Regions from separate parts of the Rossellomorea sp. NRS-1567 genome, predicted to be linked through region 1. Evidence: a T-box and tRNA genes for the amino acid it is inferred to sense, from the RefSeq annotation. Region 1 holds a T-box; the other holds one or more tRNA genes.
What was found. The T-box of region 1 lies ahead of ACIFOD_RS01640 (valine--tRNA ligase). A T-box ahead of a tRNA ligase gene usually reads a tRNA of that ligase, here a tRNA-Val.
Positions count from the first base shown of each region.

Region 1 (15,611 bases):
TTGAGAAGGTCAGAACCGTCATTACACATGGTAAGGTATCGACGGAGCATTTTTTATTCGACGAAAGAGGCTTGGGGTATTTTCATAACTTTGAGAACTCAAAGATGGCCTCACCCTTCCATGACCTGCTGCCGTTTTTGTCCAGAACTTTGAAAACCTATCCTAAGTATTATGAGGAATGCATCGAGTGGCTCACCACGTATTTTCAGCATTTTACCGTGCGTAATGAAGAGCGGCTCCTGTTCATGAGTTATTTAGCTTACCCAAGCTCAGTCATCGCCGTGGTGGAAAAATATTTTCATACACCGAAGGATAAGCGGAATGAACGGAAATCTCTTAAGAAGCTGCAACGTCATTACTGGCTTCTGAAAAACACGGAATACGTGGTCATGCGTTTAGATGAAATGGAAAAAAAGAAGCAGGAGCAGGCGGCCGAGGCAGAATAAAAAAAGGACTGGCGAAGTCCACCTTTCGTCAGTCCATTAAATCCAATCGAAATAAATGGCAAGGCCTATACCGATAAAAAGAGTTAAAAGAAGGACATCAAAAGTGGTTGGAAGCAAAATGGTCCGGACCCCTTGAAAGATTGTAAAAGGTATGATGAATTGTTTACATATTAACCGGGCGTTTCCCATCCATTTCTGCATGGTATATTGATTGATTTTTTTCATATTCGTCCACTCACTTTCCTGGGTGTATTCACTACTTTATCTTATGAATACAGAATTAAATGGTGCCTATGTATAGGCGAAATGAATATTTTTCGATGAAATTGCCGATAATGATTGACGAAAGTTTATCTTTTCCTATACTATAATGAGTAAATAAATAATAACTGAAAAGCAATGAACAGGAAGAGTACATTGATCCTTACTTTCAGAGAGGAAAATCGTTAGCTGAGAGATTTTCTACGTTAAGACAATGGAAGGTCGCCTGAAGAGCTGTTTCTATGAAATTCAGTAGTAGAAGCCGGTTAAAAGCCGTTATAATCGTCGAGAGTTCAGGAGGCTTATTTCTCCTGAGAAAAAAGGTGGTACCGCGAATGGAATCCTTCGTCCTTTTCATAGGACGGGGGATTTTTTTATTTTTTTTAGAAAAGTGTATGAATTCAGCACTAATATAGGAGGAAAACAAATGGAAACTCAAGATCAGCAATTATCCATGCCAACAAAATATGATCCAAATGCCATTGAGCAAGGCAGATACAAATGGTGGCTGGAAGGTAAATATTTCGAAGCCAAAAACGATAAGGAGAAGGAGCCGTACACAATCGTCATTCCTCCTCCGAACGTAACGGGGAAACTTCATCTTGGTCATGCTTGGGACACGACCCTGCAAGATATCCTGACAAGAATGAAGCGTATGCAGGGTTATGATGTATTATGGCTTCCGGGTATGGACCATGCAGGGATTGCGACACAGGCGAAAGTGGATGAAAAACTTCGCAATCAAGGGATTTCACGCTATGACTTAGGCCGTGAAAAGTTCGTAGAAGAAACGTGGAAGTGGAAAGAAGAATATGCCGAACATATCCGTCAGCAATGGTCTAAGGTTGGATTAGGCCTGGATTATAGCCGTGAGCGTTTCACGCTGGACGAGGGCTTATCGGAAGCGGTACAAAAGGTATTTATCGACCTTTATAACAAAGACTTAATCTACCGTGGTGAATACATCATCAACTGGGATCCGGCAACGAAAACGGCCCTTTCAGACATTGAGGTCATTCATCAGGATGTACAAGGTGCATTCTATCATATGAAATATCCGCTGGCAGATGGAAGTGGTCTCATTGAAATTGCCACAACCCGTCCGGAAACGATGCTTGGAGATACGGCCGTTGCGGTTCACCCGGAAGATGATCGCTACAAGCATTTAATCGGCAAAACCGTTACCCTTCCTATCGTTGGACGTGAAATTCCGATTGTAGGTGATGACTACGTTGATATGGAATTCGGTTCAGGTGCAGTGAAAATCACACCTGCCCATGACCCGAATGATTTCGAAATCGGAAACCGTCACAATTTAGAACGTGTTCTAGTCATGAACGAAGACGGGACGATGAATAACAAGGCGGATAAATACCAAGGCATGGATCGTTTCCAATGTCGTAAGGAAATCGTGAAGGACCTTCAAGAAGCAGGAGTTCTGTTCAAGATTGAAGAGCATATGCACTCAGTCGGTCACTCCGAAAGAAGTGGAGCGGTGGTTGAGCCTTATCTTTCGACTCAGTGGTTCGTTAAGATGGATCCTCTGGCAGAGGAAGCGGTTAAACTTCAGCAGGATGAGAACAAGGTCAACTTTGTACCTGATCGCTTTGAAACGTCTTACCTGCGCTGGATGGAAAACACGCGTGACTGGTGTATTTCCCGTCAGCTTTGGTGGGGACATCGCATCCCGGCCTGGTATCATAAAGAAACAGGCGAAATCTATGTAAACAACGAAGCACCGGAAGACATTGAGAACTGGACCCAGGAAGAGGATGTACTGGATACATGGTTCAGTTCAGCTCTATGGCCGTTTTCAACAATGGGCTGGCCTGATCTGGATGCAGAAGACTTTAAACGATATTATCCAACGAATACACTCGTGACCGGCTACGATATCATCGGTTTCTGGGTATCGCGCATGATCTTCCAAGGACTGGAGTTCACAGGAGAACGTCCATTTAAAGACGTACTGATTCATGGACTGGTTCGGGATGCAGATGGTCGCAAGATGAGTAAGTCATTAGGTAATGGTGTAGATCCGATGGATGTCATCGAAAAGTATGGTGCCGATTCACTTCGCTACTTCCTATCTACAGGCAGCTCACCGGGGCAGGATTTACGTTTCTCCTTTGAGAAAGTAGAATCTGTTTGGAACTTTGCGAATAAGATTTGGAATGCATCCCGTTTCGCCTTAATGAATATGGATGGTATGACATACGACGAGATCGATTTATCAGGTGAAAAATCCGTTGCGGATAAATGGATCCTTACCCGTTTAAATGAAACGATCGAAACCGTGACACGATTAGCCGATCGTTATGAATTTGGTGAAGTGGGACGCGTTCTTTACAACTTCATCTGGGATGACTTCTGTGATTGGTATATCGAGATGGCGAAATTGCCTCTATATGGCGAGGACGAAGCTGCTAAGAAAACGACCCGTTCGATTCTGGCCTATGTACTCGACAACACAATGAGACTACTACACCCATTCATGCCGTTTATTACCGAGGAAATATGGCAGAACTTGCCGCATCAAGGCGAATCCATTACGGTAGCTGCATGGCCGACGGTTCAAGATGAATTGACAGACCAAGGGGCAGCAGAAGAGATGAAGCTGCTCGTTGATATCATTCGTGCGGTACGTAATGTCCGTGCAGAGGTAAACACTCCGATGAGCAAGCAAATCAACTTGATGCTGAAGGCAAAAGATGCACATACCTTAACGATCATCGACAAGAACAAAGCATATATTGAAAAATTCTGTAATCCAGAGAAGCTGGAAATGGGTACAGATTTAGTTACACCGGATAAAGCGATGACAGCGGTTGTAACAGGTGTAGACTTATTCCTTCCATTAGAAGGATTAATCAACATCGAAGAAGAAATTGCCCGTCTTCAAAAAGAACTGGAGAAATGGACGAAAGAAGTTTCCCGGGTTCAAGGCAAATTAAACAACGAAAAATTTGTGAGCAAGGCGCCTCAAAATGTAGTAGATGAGGAAAAAGCAAAAGAAAAAGATTATTTAGAGAAACAAGCGACGGTGAAAGCAAGAATCGAAGAGCTTAAATCACTATAATCTTTTGAACAGAGGATAAGAAGAGGGCTTTAGAATCGGGTCTGATTGTTAAGGTTGAGGGGATGCAAGAAGGTTTTCTCTCCGGCAATCTGCCCCGACCTGAGCCCTCTTTCTAATGAAACCTTAAGGGGAGTGATTGAAATTGTTAACCTATGAAAAGGCCGTTGGATGGATACACTCAAGACTCAGACTTGGAATCAAGCCGGGTCTGGAGAGAATGCAGTACTTGTTAGAGAAGCTTGGGAATCCTCATGAAAAGCTCCAAACCGTTCATATCGGGGGAACAAACGGAAAGGGATCCACTGTAACGTATTTGAGAAATATATTACAGGAATCAGGGTATTCAGTAGGCACCTTTACTTCACCATATTTTGAACGGTTTAATGAGAGGATCAGCATCAATGGAGAACCTGTTTCTGATGAAGATTTAACTCTTCTCGTGGAAAAAATTAAGCCCATTGCCGAAAGCATGGAGCTTTCTGAATGGGGAACACCCTCTGAATTCGAAGTCATAACAGCCATGAGCTTTTATTACTTTGCCGAAATGCATCCTGTCGATCTCGTCCTTTATGAGGTAGGGCTTGGAGGAAGACTTGATTCGACGAATGTCATCACACCGATGGTTTCAGTCATAACGAGCATCGGTTTGGATCATATGCAATTTCTGGGAAGCAGATTAGAAGACATAGCCTTTGAAAAAGCCGGGATCATCAAACGTTCCGTTCCTGTCATATCAGGGGTTCACCAGAAAGAAGCAGCTGAAGTGATAAGAAAGAAAGCGCTAGAAATGGGTAGTGATGTGTTTGAACTTGGCGTGGATTTTTCGGTGGAACGTCAAGCCTTACTCGAAAAAGGGGAGAGATTCCAATACACGTCTCCTGTTCAAAATGAAACATATGAGCTTTCCATGATCGGTGCACACCAAATCAATAATGCAGCAATTGCCATTAAAGTGATAGAGCTCCTTAGTGAAAAGCATAAAATAGCAAGTCCCCATATTAAAGCGGGACTAAAGAAGGCATCATGGCCAGGAAGAATGGAAGCTTTATCATACAATCCCGGGATTTATATTGACGGGGCCCATAATCCTGAAGGGGTACAAGCCTTGGTGAAAACCATAAACGATCGCTTTATCAATAAAAGGGTAACGGTTCTTTTTTCGGCACTACACGACAAAGAATTAAAACCGATGATCACGACATTGGAAGAAGCGGTGGAGGCAATTGGATTCACGACCTTTGATTTTCCCCGAGTGGCGTCAGTTGAAGAGCTTTATAAACTATCTTCCCATCCCGATAAGATGAAAGTTCACCAATGGAGAGACTACCTTCCTGAAAAAGTACAAGGCATGAAAGAAGAAGATATCCTGTTAATAACAGGTTCACTTTACTTTTTATCCGAGGTTAAACCATATCTGCTGGACCACCTGGAAAATTACAGAAAAAAGTAAGTGACTTTATTGGAATGCTTTGATAAAATATTCTTAAACTTGTGACTATTTAACTAGTATAGTATGATCGAACTATATTAAATTAATTGTGGACCTATGGGGGATAGATATGACGTTATCAGTAAAAAAGAAGCTGTACATATTGCTGACCTGGCTGGCCGTTGTACCTGCTGGTTTGTATATGACCTATCAATACTATCCTCCTGAGAATATTGCAGGAAATGAGTTAGAGCTATTAACATTGGTGGCTTTCGCTACTTTTATCCCGCTTATGCCCATTGTGATAAATGGTGCGACCATCTTCTTCATCCAGTGGGTTACCCTAGTAGGGTTTATAAAGTATGGTTTATTTGTTGAGATCATCCTCATGCAGTTCTCTATTATTCCATTACTCATACGGCTTCAATTGACCAAAAATGATTGGCATAGAATCCCCTTGAATTCTGTCATGTTCTATATCGTTTCATTAGTCAGCGGTCTGGTCTATTTTTTATTCGGTGGAGAAGTCGGTTTAAGAGATATCAGTCAATTAATCCTTCCTATATTGAGTTATCAAATCGTATCGATCATGGTCAACCAGATACTGCTTCTGCTCTATCAACACTATCTGGTGAATAGTGATGTTCGCTTTTACAGCAAGGACTTTGTATGGGATTTTACGGCAAACATGATCATGTTCCCACTTTCTTTATCTCTCTATTATTTAACGTTTGAACTGGGAGCCTTCGCTTCTTTATTGATTGGTATCCCTTTTGTGAGCTTATCGATCATCTTGAAGATGTATAACTCTTCTGAAAAGATCAATGAATACCTTCAAAAAGCGGGTGAAATCGGTCACCAGTTAACGGAAAGCCTTAAAGTGAATGAAGTGCTTGATATATTCATCGAGAAGATCATTGAGACCTTGCCGGTTGAATATGCCTATATCCTTGATTGCAAGGAAGAAGAACTTGTCCTGTTAAGACGGGTTGAAAATGGAGAAATGAAGTCCAATAACCTGTGTCCATTAAAGAAAAGCCAGGGGATCAGCGGTGTAGTATGGGAAACAGGGAAGTCCGTCCTCTATACTTCACGATCAGAATGGACCGGGATCGCTGAAGGGTACATGCCTGATGGAGTGGAAAGCGTTCTGTGCGTACCCATTGTAAGAAGTCAAAAGGTACGGGGGATCCTTCTATTGGCTTCTTCCAAAAAGAAAGCCTATGAAAAATATCAATTGATGATCGTCGATATTTTATGCTCCTATTTCGGGGTGGCCATCGCCAATGCAAGACATCATGAACGAACGAAGAAAAACAGTGAGAGATGTGCCCTGACAGGACTTTACAATTACCGCTATTTTGAAGATCTCCTGTCCCTGGAATTCAGTCATCTCGATGTCGGGAAAAGGAAAAGTCTATCCCTCATCATGCTCGACCTTGATCATTTCAAGGTCATTAACGATAACTATGGTCACCAGAGCGGTAACGAAATCCTGATTGAACTAGCAGACCGCCTTCGTACCCTTATTGATACCAGGGGAACGGTTGCCAGGTATGGAGGGGAGGAGTTTGTCATCCTTCTTCCTGATACAAAACGGGATGAAGCTCTCATCCTGGCAGAGCATGTCAGGGGTGAGATAGCCAACAAACCCTTCACCATCCATGATAGCCTCGATGAATCCAACAAACAGATGATGGTCCGGATCACCGCAAGCATCGGAGTTTCAACCGCACCTGAAGATGCAGAAGATACCCTGGCACTCATCCGCCATGCGGACCGCGCGCTTTATACGGGTGCAAAGCAGGCAGGGCGGAATCGGGTGGCTCAGTATGTGAAATAGTTAAAAGGGTGTCTATTCGACAATAGACATCTTTTTTCTTTATTTTGAGTATTAAGTCCTATTATAATAGTTTGAAGATTGATATAATAAAAGCATTATAGGATAACCAAATGAGGGATATTATGAGAAATCAGGGAAAGATTCCACTGCTATTACTTTTCATCCTTTTTCTGGCATTTATTTTTAATTCGACATACACCTATGCCAAGGGAACTTCAGATTTAAGAGTAGACTTCAATGTTACCCCGTCCCAAGAAGTAATTGTTAAACCGGTGGATGGTAATGCCAAAGCATCATTAGACTTTCATATCAATCCAATAGGAGAGGTGAAAGAAACGAATCGACCTCCTATAGACGTCGTTTTTGTCTTTGATAAGTCAGGGTCGATGAATAGCACCAGGGATAAAATGCAAAATGCAAAGGATGGGCTGACCAATGCCGTACAATTCTTTGAGAAAAACAAACAAAGTAATGATCGATTCTCTCTTATTACGTTTTCTTCAGATATAGAAACGATACTTCCATTAAGTAATGACCTCGATGCCATTAAAACTTCCATGTTACATACCACCGCTTATGGAGGCACCAATTATACAGACCCCTTGCGTGCAGCGAAGAATATGCTGAAAGATTCCAAGAATGAAAAGTACATTGTCTTCTTAACCGATGGACAACCGATGATTGCGACGTCGATTGAAAAAGTAGGTTACAAAGACTGTAAAAATAAATCTTGTAATAAATACGAATTTATTGAAGAGGAACAGCTAGTGAAGTTCGATTATCAAGATAGATATAATTACTACTATGATAAATGGCTTCATAGAATAGCTTCTATCGAAAATCGCGATGTGAATTATTTATATGTTAATGATTTTTCTATCAACGGGAAGTCCATGAATTCAGGTTGGTATATAATGGATGAATTAGAGAAGTACAGCCAGTACGTTCAAGCTCTTATCAAACAAAAAGGCCTTGAAGTATCCAAGGAAATCTACAACGATAAAATCACCATGCATACCCTTGGTTATGGAGAAGGAGATCTGGACGATCGTTATCTCGAAATGCTGGCACAGCAAACGTCGGGTAGCTTCATCAAAGCCAGTGAAGGGAGCGTTTCCGATGCATTCGAAAAATTAGCCAACAAATTGAATTCAGTCAAATTGGATGGCGAAATTGTCGTACAGTTGCCGGAAAATGTGACAGTAGACCAAAATCAATACAAAGTGATGAATAATAAAGTTTATTTGCCATTTTCCACAGTATACGAAGTAGGGCAGGGGGTACCAACTCCTATTACAGTATCGCTTCCGGTGGAATTCTCCAATAAGGGATCCTATACGTTTAAGGATTTGAAAGTACAGTATAAAACGGCAGAAGAAACAGAATGGAGATCAAGTGATAAAAAGTCTGTGACGATTGAAGTGAAAGATGATGCACCTGCATCGGTCACAGGAAGGGTAGACTTAAATAAAATCAATCAAGACCTGTTCAATTTAATTGTTGAGGATGGAAAAGAAACAAATACTTTCACAGGACAGTTCAAACTGGAGTTTGGCGGGTTGGTAAATCCGAAAGCAAAAGGTGATTTAAGTGAGATTACTATATACCAGCCCTTACCAGAGGGTATCAGCGTTAAAGAAAGCCCTGATGTAACAATCCAGAATATCAATGGACAACAAGTTGCCATAATCAAGGTTAAACAAAAGATGAGCTTTGAAAACGGTGCGTTTACTAAACCTGCACTTGAGATACCTGTAACGATGAACGCCGTCTGGGCCATTAATAATGTGAAAATGCCACAAGCGAAAGTCTATTATATCGATTCACGATATGGGAACAAAGTGAGCAGTAATCTGAGCCCGAATAATAACGAAATCAGCGCGAAAGTAAGAACACGTCAATTGCAAAATGGAAGAGAATTTGCATTTGATGGTTATTCAAACGGTACGATCAAGAAGGTTAAAATACAGGGGCAAACGGAAAGTGTTGTAGCAACACTGGAAGCTGGAGTGGATAGTCGATACCCGATTATGCCTGTAAAATCATTGGAGAGTGAACCCACACAGCTTACTGTTACCTACAAAAATGGAGCAACCGCTGTTTTACCATTCGTTCCTGAATTAATAGTAAAAGACCCACTCACAGAAAATATTTTAGATGATGGTTCTTCTGTCTCGAATGAAGTGGAATTCTATCTCTCTAACGGTATTCCTGGAGGAAATGTTTCTTACCACTATCAACTTCTTAATGAAGAAGAAACAAACGGTGAATGGACAGAAATTGAATTGGAAGATACGAAAATCATTGATCGTTTCGGGAAGAATGAAATCCGGGTAAAAGCCGTTGGCGGTTTTGCAATAGAGGATTACATTATTGAAAGTACCATTTGGATCGAGAGTGACGAATTAATACGTGTACCTTCATTAATTGAATTATATGTTGGAGAAACCCAGTCATTCAATATCGATATCTTCCCGTTTGGAAAACCGAACAATAATTATAATGTGAGGGTTCTACAAGGTGATGATGGAATGATTAACTCCTCATACAGTCAAGTCAATTCCACCAAAGAGAACCGAATGACAGGATTATCTCCCGGCGAGGATCTAGTGGAAGTTGAAACCAAGAATGGGAAATACAAAAAAATGATCCGGGTCATTGTTAAGTCAAGGATTGTAAATCTGGAAAGCATGGACTTTACAAAATCGAAGTACACTTTATTGCTGGAAGGTAACGCATTAGATATACACTCTCATTTAGTATTCAATCCTGAAAATGCAACCAATAAAAACATAGAGAACGTTGTCGACACAGGTAACGATGTTGTGGACATCGTTCAAGAAAATGGAGTTTGGAAGGTTATACCTAAAAATACAGGGGTAACGACGATAACGGTTACTTCTGAAGAAGATCCTGATATAAAGGCGATTGCGATTTTCGAAGTCGTTGCAGGAGAAGATGAAACTGAAAACCCGGAGACCGGAGATGGGGATATCGATGGAAGATGGTGATATAAAGGGAGGTCCTTGATAATGGACCTCCCTTTTTTCATTCAACTATTATCTCATCACTGATTAATGAGAGGGCTTCAACCTTTGGTAAAGTATCCAGCTTTGAAAGAAGGACATCTTTGTTATAGTTTACGATGAATCTTGACAGTTTCTCTTGCTGATTTGAGGGGGAGATCTGATTTGCGTCATCGATATTGTCTACGTCCCCACGAACAGCATTCACTGTAAGGTTTCCTTTTGAAAAGACACCTCCGTTAACATAAAATAATGAACCAACTCCATAAAGGGTAGCGTCACTATCCGTGTAGAAAAAAGCTTGTAACGGCTTTATGCCCTCAGCTGGATCGGGCAACAAACGTAATTCATTTTTTTCCTTCTCCTGAGCATAATACTGAAATTCATTCATTCTTGTTAATAGTAACTCTCCTTTAGAGAGTAAAATTAATTCTCCAGTATTATTTGTGCCGTCTTCACTCTCTTTGCCGGTTATATTCAAGTTAGAAATACTTGTTTTTCCCCTTGCGTAAATGACGGAATCAAACTTGATTTCATCATTCTCACCGGATGGATCATTGGCATCACCCAGTATGGTTAAATTCCTCCCTGAAAATACATTTCCCGATATGACGGAAGTGGAATTTTGTGATTGAAAAGAGATATGATCAAAACTAACTATATTCTCCAGGAGCATTACGGGTGAATTTGCCTCTATGGATACTCTTCCTGCTGCCACGATATTATCAATGGTCATTTCTCTATCTAAATTAGAAATCGTCACATTCCCAGTCGAAATGATATTCCCGATATTCATTGGAGAACTTGAGATAATATTCACATCACCATCTACAAGCAGGTCCACCCCTGAATACTGTAGCCCTCTAATAGTAATGTTTCCACTCACTTTAACCTTCCCTTGGGAGTTTTCATCCAAAATCCCATCTTCAACAAGGGCAGGAGAGAAGGAATTTGAAGGAAAAGCAGTTCTGATTGAACTCATTAAATTTGTTTGGGAAATGTTATTTCTCATTGGTAGATCAAGAGATTCTAATACCTTGCTAACCTCTTCTTCGTACGTTTGATTAAATGAAATATCAGTAAATTGACTATCCTGTTTTACTTTGGGAGGTTCTATTAGCGGATAAAACTGATTTGAAGTTATCAGACTTTTCATATGTTCATAATTCGCTTTGTTGTAGCTTGTATACAAGTCCCCGATAACGGACGGGAATGGTGCTGGGTATGTTTTATCCTGTTTATTAGAAAGTTGGTAGTTGGCCTCTTCGCTTATGCCTAAAGAGTTAGCATAAATGTTACCGACCAGATGTGGAGATCCATTCAATTGAAGTTGTTCCCTTGAGCCTAGAGTATACTTAAGGAAACTTGGGACGGGCGATAAAATGACCCTTTTTCGAACGGTCTTTTCCACTTTCCCTTGTTCAGAAGAAGGGTTTTTTGTTTGAATCAGGATTTCATACACTCTCGTAAGATTGGTGCCAAGATAGTCCAGCTCAAAGGTTTTGAAATCAGGAGTGTTGGATTTCGTACAGTGGTCACCCAGTAGGTTCATTGCACTGGTCCCACTCACATCAATGATGGTGACACACTTTATTCTATCGATAGACTGATAGGATGGAAGAATGGAAGATTGAAAAAAGGCTGCTACTTTCGAATTTATATTCGCTGGTGTCAATGTACTGATTTCTAACTCCCTTGTGGGCTGCAATTGATAGACAAGCTTGGATGAAATTTCTTCTGCTGCCTTTAGCCCTTCATATGTAATGTCAATGTCGGTCTCTCTGACTTCAGTTCGTTTAGCTCCACCTATCGTCGAACTTATGATAGCCATACCGATTGTCACCATAACAAGAGATGTAATTAAAACGGTAAGTAAGGCATTTCCTCTTTGATTGGTTAACAAGCTGTTTTCTCCCTTCTAAAATCCGATGCTGCTCTCTAAATTAAGGGTTTTATCGAAATTAGGATGTGAAACTTTGTACGATAGCTGTATGATCGCTTCATTGCAAGGTTTAGAAGTGCAGGTGGAAGTGATGATGGATCCCGAAAAGTCAGAAGGTGTAGTTAATATTGCCCCGTCAAAGCTCCATTGTTTTTTCTCCCCAACTTGAACTAGTTGCAAGATTTGTTCATCATTCACAATCTCTTCTTCCTCTACCTGATAGAAGGATTTTCCTGAATAGGGCGCTACAGATAGTTCACTGCTGTTTATAAACTTTACACAAGTAGAAGAGGATGGCACGCATTCTTCAATTGTATCGAAAGGGTATGAATAAAGATTCTTCATTACCATTGCAGAAACATAATCTGCGTCTTCCCTCAATTGTGCATCGATCGAAACTTTCTCATAAACCTTATAGCCGGTAATCATTGCCCCGTATGTAACGGGTAACAGGATAGCCGATATGGATAGGGTAAGTAGTAACTCAACCAGGGTAATGCCTCTATTATCGGATATCTTCGCTTTTAACTTTTCCATCCACAGTCGTACTGTATTCTCTATCATTGATATTCCACCTAACTTCGATTGTAATGGGAATATAGTAATCTAATTCATCAGGGTTCGTGACTTCTCCGGAATAAATCTCAGTCTCATATTCTAACCCGTTTATATTTATATTTTTCTTGTCCGGACAGGAATCAATCATTTCTGATTCAGTAGAGAAGTTAGAGAAGGTATGATATTCATCCCCGCAAATGAATAATTTATAAAATTCATCTGTCGGATCTTTACTTCCTATATTCACTTCATAGAAGTAGTCCCTGATCTCAAGGAAGTTTTGTTTTTCCATAAACATTAAGACATTTCTGGCTACATTTACTCCCACTGTCTTCTTTTGATTGCCATTCGTATATGTACTGGATTGAAGGAAGAAATTCATGAAACTTAAAAGGACGATTCCCAGGATTGTAATTGAAACCAAAAGTTCAATTAAAGTGAAGCCTCTATTATTTTTAAATATTTTTATAAGTTTCAACCCAACACCCGCTTTCAAAATACCTAACTTTATTATACAATATCTAGTAGTCGAAACTTGTTAAAAAAAGTCTGATTTATAAGAAATATATCATAGGAAGGAGATGAATGTAAGATGATCTACCTATTTTCATTACTTGCACTTATTCTATTGCTACCTATTTTATATTTTATTCCGATAGGCATCAGCGTAAAAGGGAAACTACTAATTGCCGGTATTGCATTCGGTTTAACGCTCCTTGGATTAGTCGCATCAACCCAGTATCCAATTTGGATGATTGGAATCATGTTAATGGTTTTGCTAGGTCTTTCTTCTTATGTGATTGAACAACGATTCAGTGGTCTTTTAGTCCTGGCTACCGGCACTGAGGTGGATTTGGAAGAAGAACCTATGCAAATAGTCCATGAACATAAGGGATTAAAGGGTAATTTACATAATAAAAAGGATGAAACTGAAGCTGAGGAAGAAAAATTCGATTTGATTGAGGAAACTGTGAATTCCGTTCCGGTTGAAGAAGAAATAGCTCCAATTGAATTGGAGGAACTTTATGAAATCGAAGTAGACGTGGCAGAAGAAGATTTTGAAACAGATGGTTCTATAAAACAAGATGAACCATTACAAGCTGTCGATATCATAGAGGGATACCCTGCCGTTGAAACTGAGCCGAAAAAGGTCGATGATGATGAAAGTGAGTGGTTCATAGAAAATGCCGGTGAATACGAAGATAACGAAGCTAAAAAAGAAATAGAAGAAGGAAATGAGTCTTCTGATATCGTTTTAAGTGAGATTGAAAGATTAATAATTGATGAAACTGACGAGACCATTGAGAATGAAAATGAAGAAATGAAAGATGTAGTTGATGATCAACTGGAACCTGTAGAAGATTTAGAGGACTTACCGGGTTCTGAAGATGAATTGGAAGATGATTTTGTTGAAGGTGAGGACCCCGAAATATTTGAGGATACAGAGGATAGTATTGCTGAAGATATCAGTGAAGAAGACCTTCACGTACACGCACTTCCTAAAAGATCGAGGATCATGAGAGAGGTTATGAAAACCATGATTGAACAAATCACACTCTCGAAGAGCATTTTATCGTCCCACCAGATAGAAAACATGATTAAGCATTACTTACATCCAAGTTTACACGATCAAGATTACTATACATTTGCAAGAGTATTAATGGATCATTACATTTCAACAGAGCAATACGATGACTTACAAATGTTTACTGACGGGATTTCAAAGAGATTCAATGAGCATCCGTACATTAAAATGGACATTGAGCAAACAAATGAGTTTGCATGGGAAAAGTTAAACGAAATTAAATTGACAGAATAGGTGAGATGACATGAAAAAGAGTGCAGAAATGAAAGCTTTACCGATTATCAGTATATCCGATGGAAGTGAAATAGGGAGGGTCAAATCCCTTGTAATCAATCCGGAAAAGGGCTCAGTTGATTTTCTGACCATCGAGCATGAAGATTGGCAGGTCAGTGTGAAGGCGATCCCGTTTAAAAAGGTAGTTGGAATAGGGGAATATGCCGTCACCGTCGAAAATGAGAATGCCGTAATCGATTTAAATGAAATCCCGATTGCGAACCAGCTGGTGAATAAAAAAATTAAAATTAACGATACCCGCGTGATGACCCGTAAAGGCCAAATGATCGGCAACATTCAAGAGTTTTATGTGGATGATGAAACCGGGGCTATTGTTTCCTTAGAATTGAATGCTCAAGACAACACGTTTTTCCTTGGTACGGAACATGTTCTAACATTTGGGAAAGATATCATAATTGTGAACGAAGACGCTGCTGAATATTTTAAAGGATCATTTGATCAACTTGTAAGCCCTGAGCCTGTTTTTGAAGAAGAGACTCTGCCTTTACAACCGCAACCACATGGCTTAGAGACCATTAAAACGAAACAGACTCAATTACTTACAGGAAAAAGAGTGATTGAAGATATATATAATTTAGAGGGGAATCTATTAATTGCTAAAGGTTCATCTCTAACCGAAGCTGATATTAAAGCTGCTCAAGACGCAGGTCCATCTGTTTTTGTTGATTTAACGATGAATATTAAGTAGGAGTCAGGAAGGAGCGCCTAGTGTGAAAAAAGGTCTACTTGTTAAACTGATGACCGTTTTGTTCTTATCCACATTCTTTCTATATGGATTTTCTCATTTAGGCGTCTTTGCTTATGAAACGTTCTTTGTTAAGTCACTCAATCTATCGAAACATGCAGCGGTTGCATCTATTAAACTGGGTGGAGCAAACAAAGAAGAAGCAATGAAGATACTGGATGAGAAAGTAGAGGAGTGGAAGGTAAATCAAAACCTGATGTTTGATTTCAATGGAGAAACAGCCAAAATCGACCCATCTCTCTTTCAATTTCATTTGGAAGAAAGCATAGAGAAACTTGTTGATAATGAAAACACAAGTTTAATTGTGACGATGGATGAAAAGGCATTCGATGCGTTTCTTTCAAATCAGTTCGCTGACTATAGGGGAGAAGACATCAACCTACCATCTTTACGGGAGTATATC
Region 1 is NZ_JBITPL010000001.1:307,163-322,773, reverse strand. It holds gene ysxE (spore coat protein YsxE) at 1-446, shown strand, start outside; gene ACIFOD_RS01645 (hypothetical protein) at 483-647, opposite strand; T-box leader at 837-1,063, shown strand; gene ACIFOD_RS01640 (valine--tRNA ligase) at 1,135-3,786, shown strand; gene ACIFOD_RS01635 (bifunctional folylpolyglutamate synthase/dihydrofolate synthase) at 3,929-5,236, shown strand; gene ACIFOD_RS01630 (sensor domain-containing diguanylate cyclase) at 5,346-7,058, shown strand; gene ACIFOD_RS01625 (vWA domain-containing protein) at 7,181-10,069, shown strand; gene ACIFOD_RS01620 (polymer-forming cytoskeletal protein) at 10,107-11,987, opposite strand; gene ACIFOD_RS01615 (PilW family protein) at 12,003-12,590, opposite strand; gene ACIFOD_RS01610 (type IV pilus modification PilV family protein) at 12,532-13,062, opposite strand; gene ACIFOD_RS01605 (hypothetical protein) at 13,177-14,403, shown strand; gene ACIFOD_RS01600 (PRC-barrel domain-containing protein) at 14,414-15,151, shown strand; gene ACIFOD_RS01595 (VanW family protein) at 15,174-15,611, shown strand, end outside.

Region 2 (15,611 bases), on a different contig from region 1:
AATAATTTTCCGTGGTGGATTTTTATGAAATAATATTTTTTTATTTCATGAAGTAGGTTAAAATTATTTTCATAAAGATTTCGCTTAGAGGAGGTTTCCCCTGCATGAAAGAAGAAAAAGTACAGCATTGTTTACCTCGTATCCGTTCTCATTACTCTCAATTCAGTGAAAAAGAAAAGATGATTGCAGATTTTATTATTTCTAATCCAGAAAAAATTATCCACTCTACCATTAGTGGTGTAGCAGAAGAATTGAACGTTGCAGATGCTACAGTCTTCCGATTCTGTAAACGATTGGGCTTTAAAGGCTACCAGGCCATGAAGATTTCTCTTGCATCCGACCTGGTGACCCCTATCGAAGATATTCATGAAACAATCAATGAAGGGGACTCTGAAGGTGTTATTGCCCAAAAAGTGTTCCGGTCCAATATCAGGACGTTAGAGGATTCTTTAAGCATGCTGAACGAAGAAATGTTTACGAAAGCTATTCAAGGGATGATAAGTGCCGGAAGAATAGAATTTTACGGTACGGGTGGATCGGGGTTTGTTGCCATGGATGCTCACCATAAGTTCCTCAGAACCGGCATGACCACTACCGCGTACAACGATCCTCATATGCAGCTGATCTCCGCTTCCCAATTGACCGATAGAGATGTGATTGTCTTTATCTCTCATTCAGGATCGAACAAAGATCTATTGGAAGTGTTGGACGTAGCCAAGAAAAATCGGGTAACGACCATTGCCATTACTCACTTGGCCAAATCCCCTCTGAGCAACGGGGTCGACATTCCTCTTTTTACGGTATCTCAAGAAACCGAATATCGATCTGAAGCACTTGCTTCAAGAATCAGTCAGCTTAGTATTGTCGATGCCCTGTACGTCAACACCATGATGAAAAGAAAAGATCTATCCAAAGCTTCCCTGCAGAAAATGCGTGACGCGATTTCCATTAAGAAAATATAGTAAGAAATAAAGGGACGGACCTTTACTTAAGGTCCGTCCCTCATCATTACTTCGGATACTTCAGGGCATTCTTTTCAAGCTTCTTATACACTTCTTCTTCTAAGTCGATATCCATTTTATCAGCCAGCTGGACTAAATAAATCAGGACATCAGCCATTTCTTCTTTAATATTTTGATTGGTCGCTTCCACTGCTTCCCGGCTAGTTTTCCATTGGAAATTTTCCAGGAGTTCATTTGCCTCTAATGAAATGGAAATGGCCAGATCCTTTTCATTGTGATTGGCATCCCAGTTTCGTTCATCCCTGAATTCAATGATTTTTTCATACAGTTGTTTCATCTTGTCTCTCCCATTTGCCTATCATCTTACCACTTCTTTACTATACCACGGGTGGCACAAAGATTGAGACAGGAAAAACCGACTTTCTTGTGCTTAAGCATCCAGTCTTTCAATGATTGTTGCATTTGCCATCCCATGGCCTTCACACATCGTTTGAAGGCCGTATCTTCCTCCAGAACGCTCCAGCTCATGCATCATGCTTACCATGATGCGTGCCCCGCTGGCGCCTAATGGATGCCCCAGGGCAATCGCCCCCCCGTTTGGATTCAGTCTGGAAGGGTCGGCTCCTATCTCTTTTAACCAGGCAAGGGCAACAGGTGCGAATGCTTCATTCACTTCGAAAATATCAATTTCCGACAATGACAATCCTGCTTTCTCCAGGACTTTCTTCGTTGCAGGTATAGGTCCGGTTAACATGAGGGTAGGATCAGACCCGACCACCACGCGGGTATGAACCTTGAATTTTGCCTTCAACCCTAATTCTTCAGCCTTCTCACGAGTCATTAAAAGAAGTGCGGCAGCCCCATCACTAATTTGACTTGCATTACCTGCATGAATGATCCCATCTTCTTTAAATGCAGGTTTTAAATTTGAAAGCACATCCATCGACGTTTCCTTTCTTGGTCCTTCGTCTTTAGAAAACGGAAATACAGTTCCATCCGGAAGGTTAACCGTCACCTCATAAATTTCCCGGTCGAAATAACCAGCCTCTTGAGCTTTTAACGCCTTTTGATGACTGGAATACGCGAACTGATCAAGATCTTCACGACTTAATCCGTACTCTTCAGCAATCCGTTCTGCAGATAAACCCTGGTGGATGATTTCGTGTTGACCCCTAAGCTTTTCACTAAATGGAGCACCCTGATAGTTTGAACCGATTGGCGTTCTTGACATATTCTCCACCCCGCCAGCGATCACGATATCCATGTCGCCGGAAAGAATGGCTTGTGACGCAAAGTGGACAGCCTGCTGGCTCGAGCCGCATTGTCGGTCGATTGTCGTACCAGGTACTTCGATTGGAAAACCGGCAATCAATGCAGCCACCCTGGCAATATCACCAGCCTGCTCACCTGATTGAGTAACACAGCCTAATATGACATCATCGATAAGCCCAGGGTCAATCCCGGCTCTCTCCACTAACCCTTTCAGCACTTCCCCTGCTAAATCATCTGGCCTCATATCTTTCAACGAACCCTTTCGTCTGCCAACCGCAGATCGTATTCCTTCAACGATAACAACCTCTCTCATCCTGCTCTTCCTTTCTATAATCCAAGATTCTTCGCTATGATCACTTTCATGATCTCATTTGTCCCTGCATATATACTGGCAACAGGAATATCCCTGTATCTTCTCGCAATTTGATACTCTTCCATGTAGCCGTATCCACCATGAAGCTGCATGCATTCAGTGGCGATTTGCCTTGCCATTTCAGTCAATTTATATTTGGCCATGGAAACCTTCGTCACGACATCTTTCCCATCTATATGTTCGGCGATCAAACCATCGAGGAATACCCTGCCCATCTCAATATCCGTCGCCATTTCCGCCATCTTAAATTGTGTATTCTGAAATTCACCAATCGCCCTTCCGAACGCTTGACGGCTTTTCACATAATCCATCGTAAGAGAAAACATTTCTTCTGAAGCAGTCTGAGCAGCAATCGCCACGATAAGACGTTCTTGCTGGAGCTTATTCATCAGATATTGAAATCCTTTGCCCTCTTCACCAATCAAATTATCTTTCGGCACCTTGCAATCCTCAAAGATCAGCTCGGCTGTATCCTGACAGTGCAAACCAACTTTATCAAGCTTCCTTCCCCTGGAGAATCCGGGTGCATCCCTTTCGATGGCCAACAAACTGATCCCTTTGTGAGGCGGGCTGATGGTCGTATCTGTTTTACATGCAACAATCACTAAATCACCTTGAATCCCATTTGTGATGAAGGTCTTTTGACCATTCACAACATAGTGGTCCCCCTCAAGCTTAGCCGTCGTTTTAATCCCGGCTAAATCAGATCCTGTACCAGGCTCCGTCATGGCAATGGCCGTAATCATTTTTCCACTCGTGCATGCGGGAAGCCACTTTTTTTTCTGTTCCTCACTTCCATACTCCGATATATAAGGGACTACAATGTCACTGTGCAATCCTATCCCGATTAAACCAGAGCCTACCCGTTCCAATTCTTCATTGATAATCACGGAAAATCCCCAATCCACCCCGCTCCCACCGTACACTTCGTCAAGATCCGGACAAAGAAACCCCTGCTCTCCCATCTTCGTCCAAAAGGCCCTTGGAACCATCCTGTTTTTCTCCCATTCATCATAAAAAGGATAAGCCTCTTTTTGTAAAAATTTCCGAAGTGCCTGCCTGAATATGCTATGATCCTCCGTTAAATAATGATGTTTCATACGTACTCACCCTCCTAACAAAGTGTTGTATTTTTATTAAGCGCTTTCATTTTACGGATAATGAATGAACATGCATTCATTTATTGAGCAAACACTTTCATAAGCTTCAACCACTTACTTAGGTTGCATTCTAATCGCACCGTCTAGCCGGATCGTTTCACCGTTCAGCATTGGATTCTCGAGTATACTCTTCACTAATTGAGCATATTCAGATGGATGACCGAGCCTTGGTGGAAAGGGTACCATCTTCCCAAGTGAATTTCTTGCTTCTTCAGGAAGTGTGTCAAACATCGGGGTATGAAATAATCCCGGAGCAATGGTCATGACTCTTATACCATCCCTTGCAAGCTCCCTGGCAATCGGAAGAGTCATCCCGACCACTCCACCTTTAGATGCACTATAAGCAGCCTGACCGATCTGCCCATCAAATGCAGCAACAGAAGCAGTATTGACGATGACCCCTCTTTCTCCGTGGTCATTTGGTGTATTACCCATCATCTTTTCTGCAGCCAAGCGTATCACATTGAACGTACCAATTAAGTTAATCTCAATTACCTTGGAAAATCGATCGAGAGAGTGAATCCCATTTCTTCCTACCACTTTCCCTGGTGGAGCAATCCCTGCACAATTCACTACTGTATTAAAACCGCCAAAAGCCTGTATCGATCCCTCCAAGGCTTCTAACACCTGATTTTCCTTTGTAACGTCTGTTTTATAAAAGCCAATGGAATCTCCATACTCCTCTTTCAAGGAAGCTGCTCTCTCTTCATTGAGATCCAATATAAACGCCTTACCGCCTTCATCAATAATCCTTCTTACTGTAGCTTCACCCAGCCCGGATGCACCACCTGTCACTACGGCGACTATTTCTTTCATTTTCACGATAAAGTCCTCCACTCATGTAAAGCATATATGTTAATTTTAGCGTTGTATGGAGAAAAAAGATACAATATTTTTATAATTCTGTCTACTCAAAATTCCCTTCCCTTACTTACCAAGGATAACGAAGCATCACTTGTTAAGAATATGAATGTAAGAATCATTTACAAACAGGAGGAAACAAAGATGACAAATAAAAATGATAATCGTGAACGAAAAAACAAATACCCAAACAACAAAAAAAGCGATACTGAATTCTCGAAAGAACTCAATATTCGCAGTGAAGTGACGAAGAAAGATTTAGGAAAATAAATTATACACTATGTGAAGGTTCCTTTTTATAGCGACCGTTTCAATTCGGATATATTGGAAAGACGCCCATTAATTTTCTCATTTATCCCCGGTTACTTAAATATCTCCATAAAAAAAAACAGACTCACGAATGAGTCTGTTTTTGGAGTTGTAAAGTTAGATTATGCTTTACGTACGTTAGCTGCTTGTGGTCCACGAGCACCTTGTTCAACGTCGAAAGATACTTCTTGACCTTCGTCAAGAGATTTGAAACCTTCACCTTGGATCGCTGAGAAGTGTACGAATACGTCGTCTCCACCTTCTACTTCGATGAATCCGAAACCTTTTTCTGCGTTAAACCATTTTACTTTACCATTTTCCATGTTTGTTGCCTCCTAAAGTGCTTTACACACAATGTATTACTATTCTTGCGATATCAGGTGAAAAATCAAATCTTGTTCTTCCCTCGTATACCGGACAAAAATAATTCTTCTATAGAATAACAGGAATAAAACAAATAAGCAAGTTCTTCAAGGAGAAGTTTTGAAAGTCAGACCTCTGACAAAACCTAACCCCCAACAAATGGTCTCTTGATATGACTAATGATTATTACCTTAACGCCCGTTAAAGCGCTACCATTATATTTATCAAGATTTATCACTAATGGGACTCTAAAATGAAGGGTAAACTGTGGTATAATGAGAGAATATGAAAGGGAGTGCCCAATGAAATCCACAAAAAATCGTTTTAGTAATGGCGCAATGGTTACGATAAAGGAAACTGGCGAAACAGTGACAGTATTGAAATGGCAATACGTAAAAAATATGAAGCGATTCTCATATATCGTAAAAGAACATCCTGGCACATTTTATTTTGAGGAAGAATTAGAAGTCAACTAAAAAGAAGTGATCATATATAATATGATCTTGGCAAGGACTCTTACGTGAATTCCCATAGAGTCCTTTTTACTTTTAATGGCAAGACGGCGCTGACCGTTTAGAATAATTTATAAAGATTGATCTACATAAAAAGAAGAAAGCCTGCATCTTTTAAATAAGATGCAGGCTTTCTTTATGTATGACCTGTGAGGGATTCGAACCCACGACCCCTTCCCTGTCAAGGAAGTGCTCTCCCACTGAGCTAACAAGTCGCAATGGGGAAGGTATATATTAAATTATAATCATGATGAGAAAAAAGTCAATCATTTTTTGTTCTATACATTCCCCATCTGGGAATTCATGCATAAAAGAACATTCGTTCGCATATACTGTGGGTACACTTCCAGGAGAGGAGCTCACAAATGAATACGGTATTACAGCGCTCATTCATGGACCAACGCACCATTGAAATCATCTATATGAATCCTGAGTCCATATGTACGAAAAGAAAAATCATCGTAAAAAAAATCGACGGGGATATTATTCTCGCCTATTGCTTATTACGAAAAGAGTTCCGCAGATTCAGACTAAATGATATTTTGGCCGCCTATCCTCTTCTTCCTGATAAGGAACGAACCATATCCTAGTTGGAAACTAAAACACGTGAGGCCGACCTGATAAAGGGTCAGCCTCACGCATTTTTGTTTATGCTGTTGCTTTTTTGGGTGTTTTGTCTTCTCTTTTAATGAAGAATTGTAACGCGAGCATAATAGCAAATAATACTAAACCAATGATGTCTGTGCTTCCCTCCGGGTAGATCAGCAATAAACCGGCAGCAACACAAAGGAATCGTTCAATCACAAACACTCTTCTGTACCAATACCCGATCATCCCTGCCCCTATGGCCATCATTCCGGTTATTGCCGTAAAGACAACCCATAATAGTCTCGGAATGGTTGTATCAATCATCAGCAACTCAGGAGACAGGACGAACATATACGGAATAATAAAGGCGGCAATCGCTAATTTAGCAGAATTGACCCCTGTCCGTATCGGCTCTCCCCCCGACACCCCGGCGGCGGCAAATGCTGCAAGAGCCACCGGTGGCGTAATGTCTGCAATGATACCAAAGTAAAAGACAAATAAGTGAGCCGCTAACTCAGGTGCACCTAACAGGATGATCGCAGGTGCCGCGATTGTGGACGTAATTACATAGTTGGCCGTTGTAGGTGATCCCATCCCTAATACAATCGATGCTATCATCGTAAATACCAGGGTCAGGATTAATTTACCTTCTGATGAATTTGTTAGATCGGCAGCAAGGTCAACTAAACCATTCGCAAGCGTCAGCCCTAATCCCGTTTTCGTCACTACGCCGACAATCATCCCGGCAGCCGCAGTTGCTACAGCTACGGAAAGCGCAGTACGTGCACCGTCTACGAGTGCGTCGACAGCATCTTTAAAGCCAATCCTTGTCTCTTTTCGAATCGCGCTAATCACGATCGTAGCAACAATTGACCAAAGGGCTGCACGCATAACACTCATACCGCTGACTAATAAAATAATGACCGTAAGAATCGGCATTAATAAGTAAATTTTCTTTAAAACTTCTTTGCGATTAGGCATTTCTTCTTCTGAAAGACCGCGAAGACCGATTCGCTTCGCTTCAAAATGAGTCATAATCCAAATTCCTGTAAAATACAAAAGAGCTGGAATGGTGGCAGCCTTTGCGATATCCCAGTAAGAGATTCCACCTATGAATTCAACCATTAAGAATGCTGCAGCTCCCATGATTGGCGGCATTAACTGACCACCCGTTGAGGCTGCTGCCTCTACTCCACCTGCAAACTCTTTACGATAGCCGAGCTTTTTCATCATTGGAATCGTAAAGGAACCAGATGTTACAACGTTCGCAACGGAACTCCCGCTGATCGTTCCTTGCAGGGCACTCGAGAAAATTGCAACCTTAGCAGGACCACCAGTGCGTTTACCAGCAATGGCCACAGCTAAATCATTGAAATATTGCCCTACGCCTGTTTTAACGAGGAATGCCCCGAATAATAAGAATAGGAAGATGAAGGTTGCTGAAACATATAGTGGTGTTCCAAGAATCCCTTCACTTGTAAAGAACATCGTCTTAACAATATCGTCCCAATCATATCCCCTGTGTGCAAGGAACCCAGGCATCAATCGACCATAATACATATAGAGAATGAAAGCAGAGGCGATAATCGTAATGGGTAAACCGACTGCACGACGGGTTGCCTCCAATACTAAGATCATCGCAGCAAAACCAACATAAAAATCAAGTGATGTCATGATGCCGACTCTGCTCACAATATCATCTTGCATAATCGGCCAGTATGCACCTATTCCTACAGATATGACAGAGAGGATGACGTCATACCATGCCACTTTATCTTTTCGCAGATTCTTTTTCCTGGCAGGAAACAGAAGAAAGACAAGTGACAAAGCAAACCCTAAATGAATGGATAACAATAATTGTCTAGGGATAAATTGAAAGATTGATGCGACTAATTGAAATAATGAAAATGCTAATAGACCATAGAAGATCACCCATTTAAACAGTCCATGGTGCAGCTTTCTCGTTGATGATTCAGGATCATATTTTTCTAATAATTCTTGTTGTTGTTCAGAGGTTAATGATTCGAATTCTTTATCTTTTCCCAACAACGGTCACTCCTTTCCACTGATCATATAGTGTTTGTTTCTTTAAATGCATCCGAACGACAGACCCTTTATCGAAATAGTCAGCTAAAGGATAGTCTTTACCATCCAATACGAGACGATGATTGGCTACCACTTGTCCGATGCGAATATCAATGTATGGAAACACTTTATTCATATTTGAAATCAAGTATTTTCCTTCTTCTGTCATCTCGAAGGTTTCATTTCCTTCTGCATTTGCAGGCATACCAATTGCAGTATCCTCATAAAGCAGCTTTGTTTGTTGAATTTGATTTGTAGATTGGCGATAAAACTCTTCTACTTCTGAGAGATGAATAGAATGAGTGTAACGAACCGAAAATGTATGATCTTCAGGAAGTGCGAAAAGGACTGGATCACCCTCAGTACTCCTCGGTTCAATTACCAGATATGTTTGAAAGGGAATAAAGATGATGTATAAAAGAACAAGAATAATGAGAGTTGTTCCTATGAATGAAATTTTCTTCATAACAAAGTCCCCACCATTCCATTTATTACTGCTGTACTTACCATTTTTTTTAGCCTATACCAAAACAAAAGAATAGACCGTTTTACGCGGCCTATCCCTTCGTCCATCTGATGGTGTGGATCTATTCCATTGAAACGCCTTTTTCATCAAAGTATTTCTTCGCACCAGGATGTAATTCAATCCCCATACCCTTTAGTCCATCTTCAGCCTTGATTAACTCACCTTTGGCATGAGTGATTGCATCTGTATTTTCAAAAATGGCTTTTGTAACATCATAGATTACATCTTCGGAAATATCAGCATTTGTTACTAACATTGCACGAACCGCAACAGTTGTAACTGCCTCATCGACTTTACTATACGTGCCTGAAGGAATTTCATCTTCAGAGTAGTATGGATATTTCTCGATCAGCTCACTGATTTTACCGGATTCAACCGGTACGATTGTGATATCTTGCGTTGCAGCCAATCCTTCAACCGCTCCTGTAGGAGTACCTGAAGTAATGAACGCCGCATCGATTGTACCATCCTGGATACCAGTAGTTGAATCATCGAATGATAGATTACGTGCTTCTAAATCCTCTAACGTAATTCCGTGAACCTCAAGGATTTGTTTCGCGTTCAGTAAAGTTCCAGATCCGGCTTCACCGACAGAAACAACTTTACCTTTCAGATCTTCAACGGACTTGATACCAGAATCCTTTGTTGTAACGATTTGAATCGTTTCAGGATATAGAGTGGCAATTCCTCTTGCGTTTTCTACTTTATTATCGCTGAACATTTCAGTTCCTTCCGATGCATAAGATGCGATATCGGTTTGTGTAAAAGCGATTTCAGTTTTACCATCTTTAATGGCCGCCATATTTTCAGCAGATGCCCCTGAAGTAGAAGCCGATGATTTGATTCCTGTTTCATCTTGAATGATCTTAGCGAATGTTCCGCCTAACGGGTAATATGTACCCCCTGTTCCACCTGTAGCAATCCCAATGAAGTCAACCTCTTTGTTACCTTCACCCTCAGATGATCCTCCACCTGATCCTCCGCCACATGCAGCAAGAATGACAGATAGAACTAGAAGTAGTGCAGTACCTAGAAATAAACTGCGTTTTTTCATATTCTAATTCCCCCTATATAATTTTATACTTTAACGAAATAATTGTAACACAGTCTGTAACAATCTTGTCAAATCAAATACATAAAATTTTAACAATTTTTATAAAAAACCCATTCTACAGCCATTACACTCTTAATGAAATCTATAGTACGGCTTGTTCTTGCCATGTCAATTATCTTACAAATGTATATTGAATGTATAAAGCGTTCAAATTTCTCCCCTCCATTTTCTACCCCAACGCATGTTTGTCTGTCCACAGTAAAAAGGACTGGAGAGGAATTATTCCTCTCCAGTCCTTCTGTTATATATCAGGAAGTAATCTAGCCTATTAATTCCTCATCCTCGAATTTCATCTTATCTTCTTCTGAAATATTTTCTTCACGGTCCCGTAGGCTATGTGCAATTCTCGAAGAAGCATTTGCCGCAATACTTGCCACGATATCATCTAAAAAGGTATGTACACCCTTCCCGTTCTTTGTATCCAGGTCACGGATGATACCGATTTTATTCTTATCAAGATGACCAAAAGTGGTAACAGCAATACTCCCATATCCTAATGCTGCACCTAGAGCAATGGTCTCGTCTACTCCAAACAACCCTTCATCTGATTCTACAATGGATTGAAGTGGTTCGGAAAGCTTCTTCTCTTCAGCAAGCTGATCCAGTTCTACCCCTACAAGTATCGCATGCTGAATCTCTCTTTTTAATAATACTTTCTTCACACTGTCGATACAATCTTCCATATTTAACTCATGATTATATGGATACTGCATTTCATAGACGATTTCAGCAATATCTTCTATAGATACTCCTCTATCTTTCAGCCTCTGTAGTGCAGCTTTCGTTACATCCCTTGAATGTACAGGTTTATTCAATGTAATACCCCTTTCTGAACAGTACATTAACTCACCTGAATTATACCATTCTTTTGAATTTTCGTATTGCAATCCGCTTTAGAGAATTATCGAAGAGAATATGATACAATCTTTCTGTAAACGTTAACACTTATTATAGGAGGATATCGTCATGACAACCGCAAGAGGAACTGTAACCGAATTAAACCTCTTTAGTAAAGAACTAAATGAAGAGATTAAGATGCTCGTATATTTGCCAGCTACTTTTTCTCCCCTCTATAAATATTCACTACTGATCACCCAGGATGGTAAGGACTATTTCCAGCTTGGAAGAATCCCTCGTCTGGCTGATGAACTTCTCGGAAATAAGGAAATAGAAAACATGATTATCGTGGGAGTCCCATATAAAGATGTTGAAGACCGGAGAAGAAAATACCATCCACACGGTGAAGAAAATGATGCTTACATTCGCTTTTTAGCACATGAATTGGTCCCGTATCTGGACGAGCATTACCCAACTTATCATATGGGAATGGGACGTGCCCTCGTTGGTGATTCATTAGGAGCGACTGTCTCATTGATGACTGCATTAAAATACCCAAATACCTTTGGCAAGGTTCTCCTGCAGTCACCTTTCGTCAACGAGAAAGTGTTGGAAGCCGTAGAAAACTTCTCACAACCTCCATTGTTAAGCATTTACCATATCATTGGTAAACAGGAAACAGAGGTGAAAACGACGGACGGCAAAGTAAAAGACTTCTTAAAGCCAAACCGTAAGCTCCACGAGACATTCGATCAAAAAGGATTCTCTTCCTTTTACGATGAATTCGACGGAGATCATACGTGGAAACATTGGCAACCCGATTTGAGACGTGCTTTGAAGATGATGTTTAACTAAACCCCGACCAGGCAAGGGACCACCCTTGCCTCTCTTTAAATGAATGCAGGGAGCTGCAGGTATCACTTGATAAAAGGAGAACCTATCCGTTCGCCCTATATTAAATTTTTGAAAAATTTGCTATACTATACATAATACAAAGATAGTTATATAGAGGAGGATTGAAGAAAATGAATTATGGTATAGTCATTTTCCCATCGAAAAAACTGCAAGATATCGCAAACTCTTATAGGAAACGTTATGATCCTCATTATGCATTGGTTCCACCACACTTGACATTAAAGAATGTCTTTAGTGCAGATGATGATCAAATCAAGGATATAGCTGATAAATTAAATGTTATTTCAAAGAAATACGATCCCTTCAATTTAAAAGTGTACAAAGTAAGTTCTTTTCAGCCTGTGAACAATGTAATCTATTTCAAGGTGAACTCCACTCCTGAACTGCAAGGGTTACACGATGACATGCATAATCAAAACTTCATGGGTGACGAACCTGAATTCGCATTCGTTCCTCACATTACTGTCGCTCAAAAGCTTTCGAATGATGAGCACTCGGATATTTTTGGATCCCTTCGTATGCTGGGAATCGATCATGAAGAAACCATTGACCGATTCCACTTGTTGTATCAATTGGAAAACGGCTCTTGGACAGTTTACGAAACCTTCCGTTTAGGAAAGGAAGAGTAAGAGTTGAAGGTCGAAGTTGCAAAAACAGAAGATCAGATCCAAGAGGTATTCAACATAAGAAAGACAGTGTTTGTGGAAGAACAAAAGGTTCCTCTTGAAGAAGAAATCGATGAATTCGAAAACGATTCCACTCACTTTGTCCTTTACGACCAAACACACGCTGTAGGTGCAGGCCGTTTCCGAATTCTAGATGGACTTGGGAAAGTTGAAAGAATATGCGTCTTAGAATCCGTCAGGGGAAAAGGAGCTGGGCGTGAAATCATGCTTGCCATTGAAAAATATGCGAAGCAGGAGCACTTATCCCAATTAAAATTAAATGCCCAAACATATGCCATCCCTTTTTATGAAGGCTTAGGTTATAAAGTTACATCTGATGAATTCCTGGACGCAGGAATCCCTCATAAAACAATGAAGAAGGATATCTAAAAGGAACAAGCAATGAAGCTGATCAGCTTCATTGCTTGTTCCTTTTTTGCTTTATCAATTCCCATATAAAGAAGTATATTACAATATCAACTCGTCGATAATGGGGAAGTGTATGGGAAGGGGGATCCTTATGGGAATCACATCGATTGCCATCGAGTTAATCGTAGGATATTTTGCTTTATTGATCCTTACAAAAATTCTTGGTAAAACTCAAATCACTCAAATATCTGCCTTTGACTTCATTTCAGCATTAATTCTTGGTGAACTTGTAGGAAACTCCCTCTATGATGGAAAGACCACTGTGCTTCCGATTCTTGCTGCCATTTTTATCTGGGGGAGTTTGATCTTTTTTACAGAGTATTTCACCCAGAAATCCCGACGGTTTCGTCATATGCTGGAGGGTACGCCTGCCTTGATCATCAATAAAGGGAAGATCAGCTTCCATGAGCTGAAGAAAAATCACTTAGATCTGAATCAACTGCAGCATCTACTTCGTGCTAAAGATATTTTCTCAGTAAGGGAATGTGAATATGCCCTTTTGGAGTCTGACGGTACGCTGAGTGTCATTCGAAAACCGCTTTATGAAATCGTACAGCGCCAAGACCTTAATATACCGGCAAAAAATGCTTCCCTCCCACTTTCTTTAATTGTGGATGGAGAAATCGTTTACGATAATTTAAAGCTGGCCGAACAAAGGGAGGATTGGCTTTTAAGCGAAATAAAAAAACAAGGCTTCCTCTCCTCCAAGGACGTTTTGTATGCTGAATGGGAAGAAGGAGAAAGCCTTTTAGTACAAGGTTATTAATGAGGCTTAATGATAAGTTCATTGTTTCTAATTGTGAATGATAGGAGTTTCTTTCGTTCGAGACTGGTAAGGTATGCGGTTACCGATGTTCTGAACAAAAGCCACTGTCCAACATTTGATACAGTTATTTTATGTACATTCAAATACTCTTTTATGATCTTTTCAAAAGTAAAGCCTACTTCACTATCATTTACAAGTGTTAGAAGAGATTTCATACGTTCTTCATGAAGATCGATATTCTCGTGAACCGTATTAACAAAGTTTTCTTCATAATCCCCGTGTCCCGGAATCGCTCCTTTGCATGGAATGTGAAGGAGTTTTTCTAATGAATCCAGCGTTTGATCCGCATCAATGATAAACGGAATGACATGCTTTTCCAACGTATCCCTTCCAAAATAACTGTCCGCTGCATATAAAACATCTTCAATAAGCAACCCCACCTGACCATATGAATGACCCGGTAAGTCAATTGCTTCAAAAGTGAAAGGACCAATGCTATTTACACCAATCTTTAACTCATCATCAATGACCACTGATTGTCCTTCAAGAAACTTATTTCTCAAATCATTAATGGGATTAGCCCCATTAAATAGATAAATCGGTTCCAGGATTGAATTCTCCATGATCGCTTTTTCAAGTTTTGGAGCAACCAATGGAGTCCCATGTTTTTTCTTCAGGAAGTGAGCTCCTCCAAAATGATCGGCGTGGGCGTGGGTGATGACACAAAAATCCAATGGCAGTCCTTCATTGGATAAAATTTTGATCACTTTCTTCATGGAAGAATCATCCAAACCACTGTCAATCAGAAGACCCTTTCCTTCTTTGATGCAGTAGCCAATGGTAACACTCCCGGTAAATGCATAGCAATGCTCGGCAAGGTTTTGTAGTTTCAAGTGATTACCTCCAAATATGTCAGGGGCCCGATATGGGCAGTTAATGTAAAAAATGCCATCAGGAATGCTCCTTTTGGGATTTTTTAAAGTGCCTAAAAAACGCCCCTCAAAATTCTCTATACATATTCGTTAAAGTGCTTTCCTTTTCCTGTTAGCTGGGCTAATAATGTTGTTGGGATGGAAGGTTTAGAGAGTGATTCGTATGAAGTTTTGCGTTGTTTTGATTGAAGTACATGATAGGACGATTCTGCTTCTTCAGTATGTCCTTGAGTTTTATTTTTCATGGGTTTTACAGGTTGTACGGGGAGAAAGGTAAACGGATGTTTTTCAACTTTTAATTCTCGTTCCTGATACTGTTTATACTGATGATGAGGAATTGGAGCAATGTATCCCATTTTCATTACCTCCTTGGTAGTAGTTACCCATATAGGGTGGTACATTAAACTTTTTATAGGCTTTATCGATTCTAGGGTCTGTACAGATATTGTTGAAATATGTATCATGCCTGGATGAATAATCTGACCAGTCCTACACCTTGGTCAAAAAATAAATAGGAGAATTAACATAAAATACGTGTTGGCACGCACCTTTATGTCCATTCTCCTTCATTTTATTTATAACTTTTATTTCTTCCCCTTGTTTAACATATTGGAGATGGTTCCAAAGTCTAATTGCTTCCCATCGTTCACAATCGACTGCACAATCTTATTTTCCATTTCCTTGTTTACGGGTTTATTGGCAATTTTAGATACGCGCTTAATGACGCTTCTAACGGTTGCTTCATCTTTGAAGTTTGCGTTTTGTAATGAGTTCGCAAGCTCTAACACTTCGTTCATGTTTACGCCTGTCTTCTTCTCTAAATTCTTAAAAAAGTTATTATTCATTTCCTTCACGCCTCCTTTGAACTATAAGCATCATATGTTAAAAACCCAGGAGCGTGATTATGAATTTCCCAAATAAAACAAAAAGACAAAATCTCTC
Region 2 is NZ_JBITPL010000002.1:172,519-188,129, forward strand. It holds gene ACIFOD_RS02510 (MurR/RpiR family transcriptional regulator) at 105-962, shown strand; gene ACIFOD_RS02515 (nucleotide pyrophosphohydrolase) at 1,009-1,299, opposite strand; gene ACIFOD_RS02520 (thiolase family protein) at 1,393-2,547, opposite strand; gene ACIFOD_RS02525 (acyl-CoA dehydrogenase family protein) at 2,562-3,707, opposite strand; gene ACIFOD_RS02530 (3-hydroxyacyl-CoA dehydrogenase) at 3,822-4,589, opposite strand; gene ACIFOD_RS02535 (hypothetical protein) at 4,773-4,898, shown strand; gene ACIFOD_RS02540 (cold-shock protein) at 5,060-5,260, opposite strand; gene ACIFOD_RS02545 (hypothetical protein) at 5,603-5,776, shown strand; tRNA gene ACIFOD_RS02550 (tRNA-Val) at 5,956-6,027, opposite strand; gene ACIFOD_RS02555 (hypothetical protein) at 6,178-6,402, shown strand; gene ACIFOD_RS02560 (TRAP transporter permease) at 6,461-8,446, opposite strand; gene ACIFOD_RS02565 (DUF1850 domain-containing protein) at 8,433-8,951, opposite strand; gene ACIFOD_RS02570 (TAXI family TRAP transporter solute-binding subunit) at 9,073-10,065, opposite strand; gene ACIFOD_RS02575 (phosphatidylglycerophosphatase A family protein) at 10,386-10,967, opposite strand; gene ACIFOD_RS02580 (alpha/beta hydrolase) at 11,092-11,817, shown strand; gene ACIFOD_RS02585 (YjcG family protein) at 11,988-12,506, shown strand; gene ACIFOD_RS02590 (GNAT family N-acetyltransferase) at 12,510-12,932, shown strand; gene ACIFOD_RS02595 (DUF421 domain-containing protein) at 13,063-13,737, shown strand; gene ACIFOD_RS02600 (MBL fold metallo-hydrolase) at 13,734-14,630, opposite strand; gene ACIFOD_RS02605 (hypothetical protein) at 14,747-15,025, opposite strand; gene ACIFOD_RS02610 (stage VI sporulation protein F) at 15,254-15,514, opposite strand.
Region 2: it has a tRNA-Val gene. The T-box ahead of ACIFOD_RS01640 (valine--tRNA ligase) is inferred to sense a tRNA for this amino acid. The anticodon was not compared.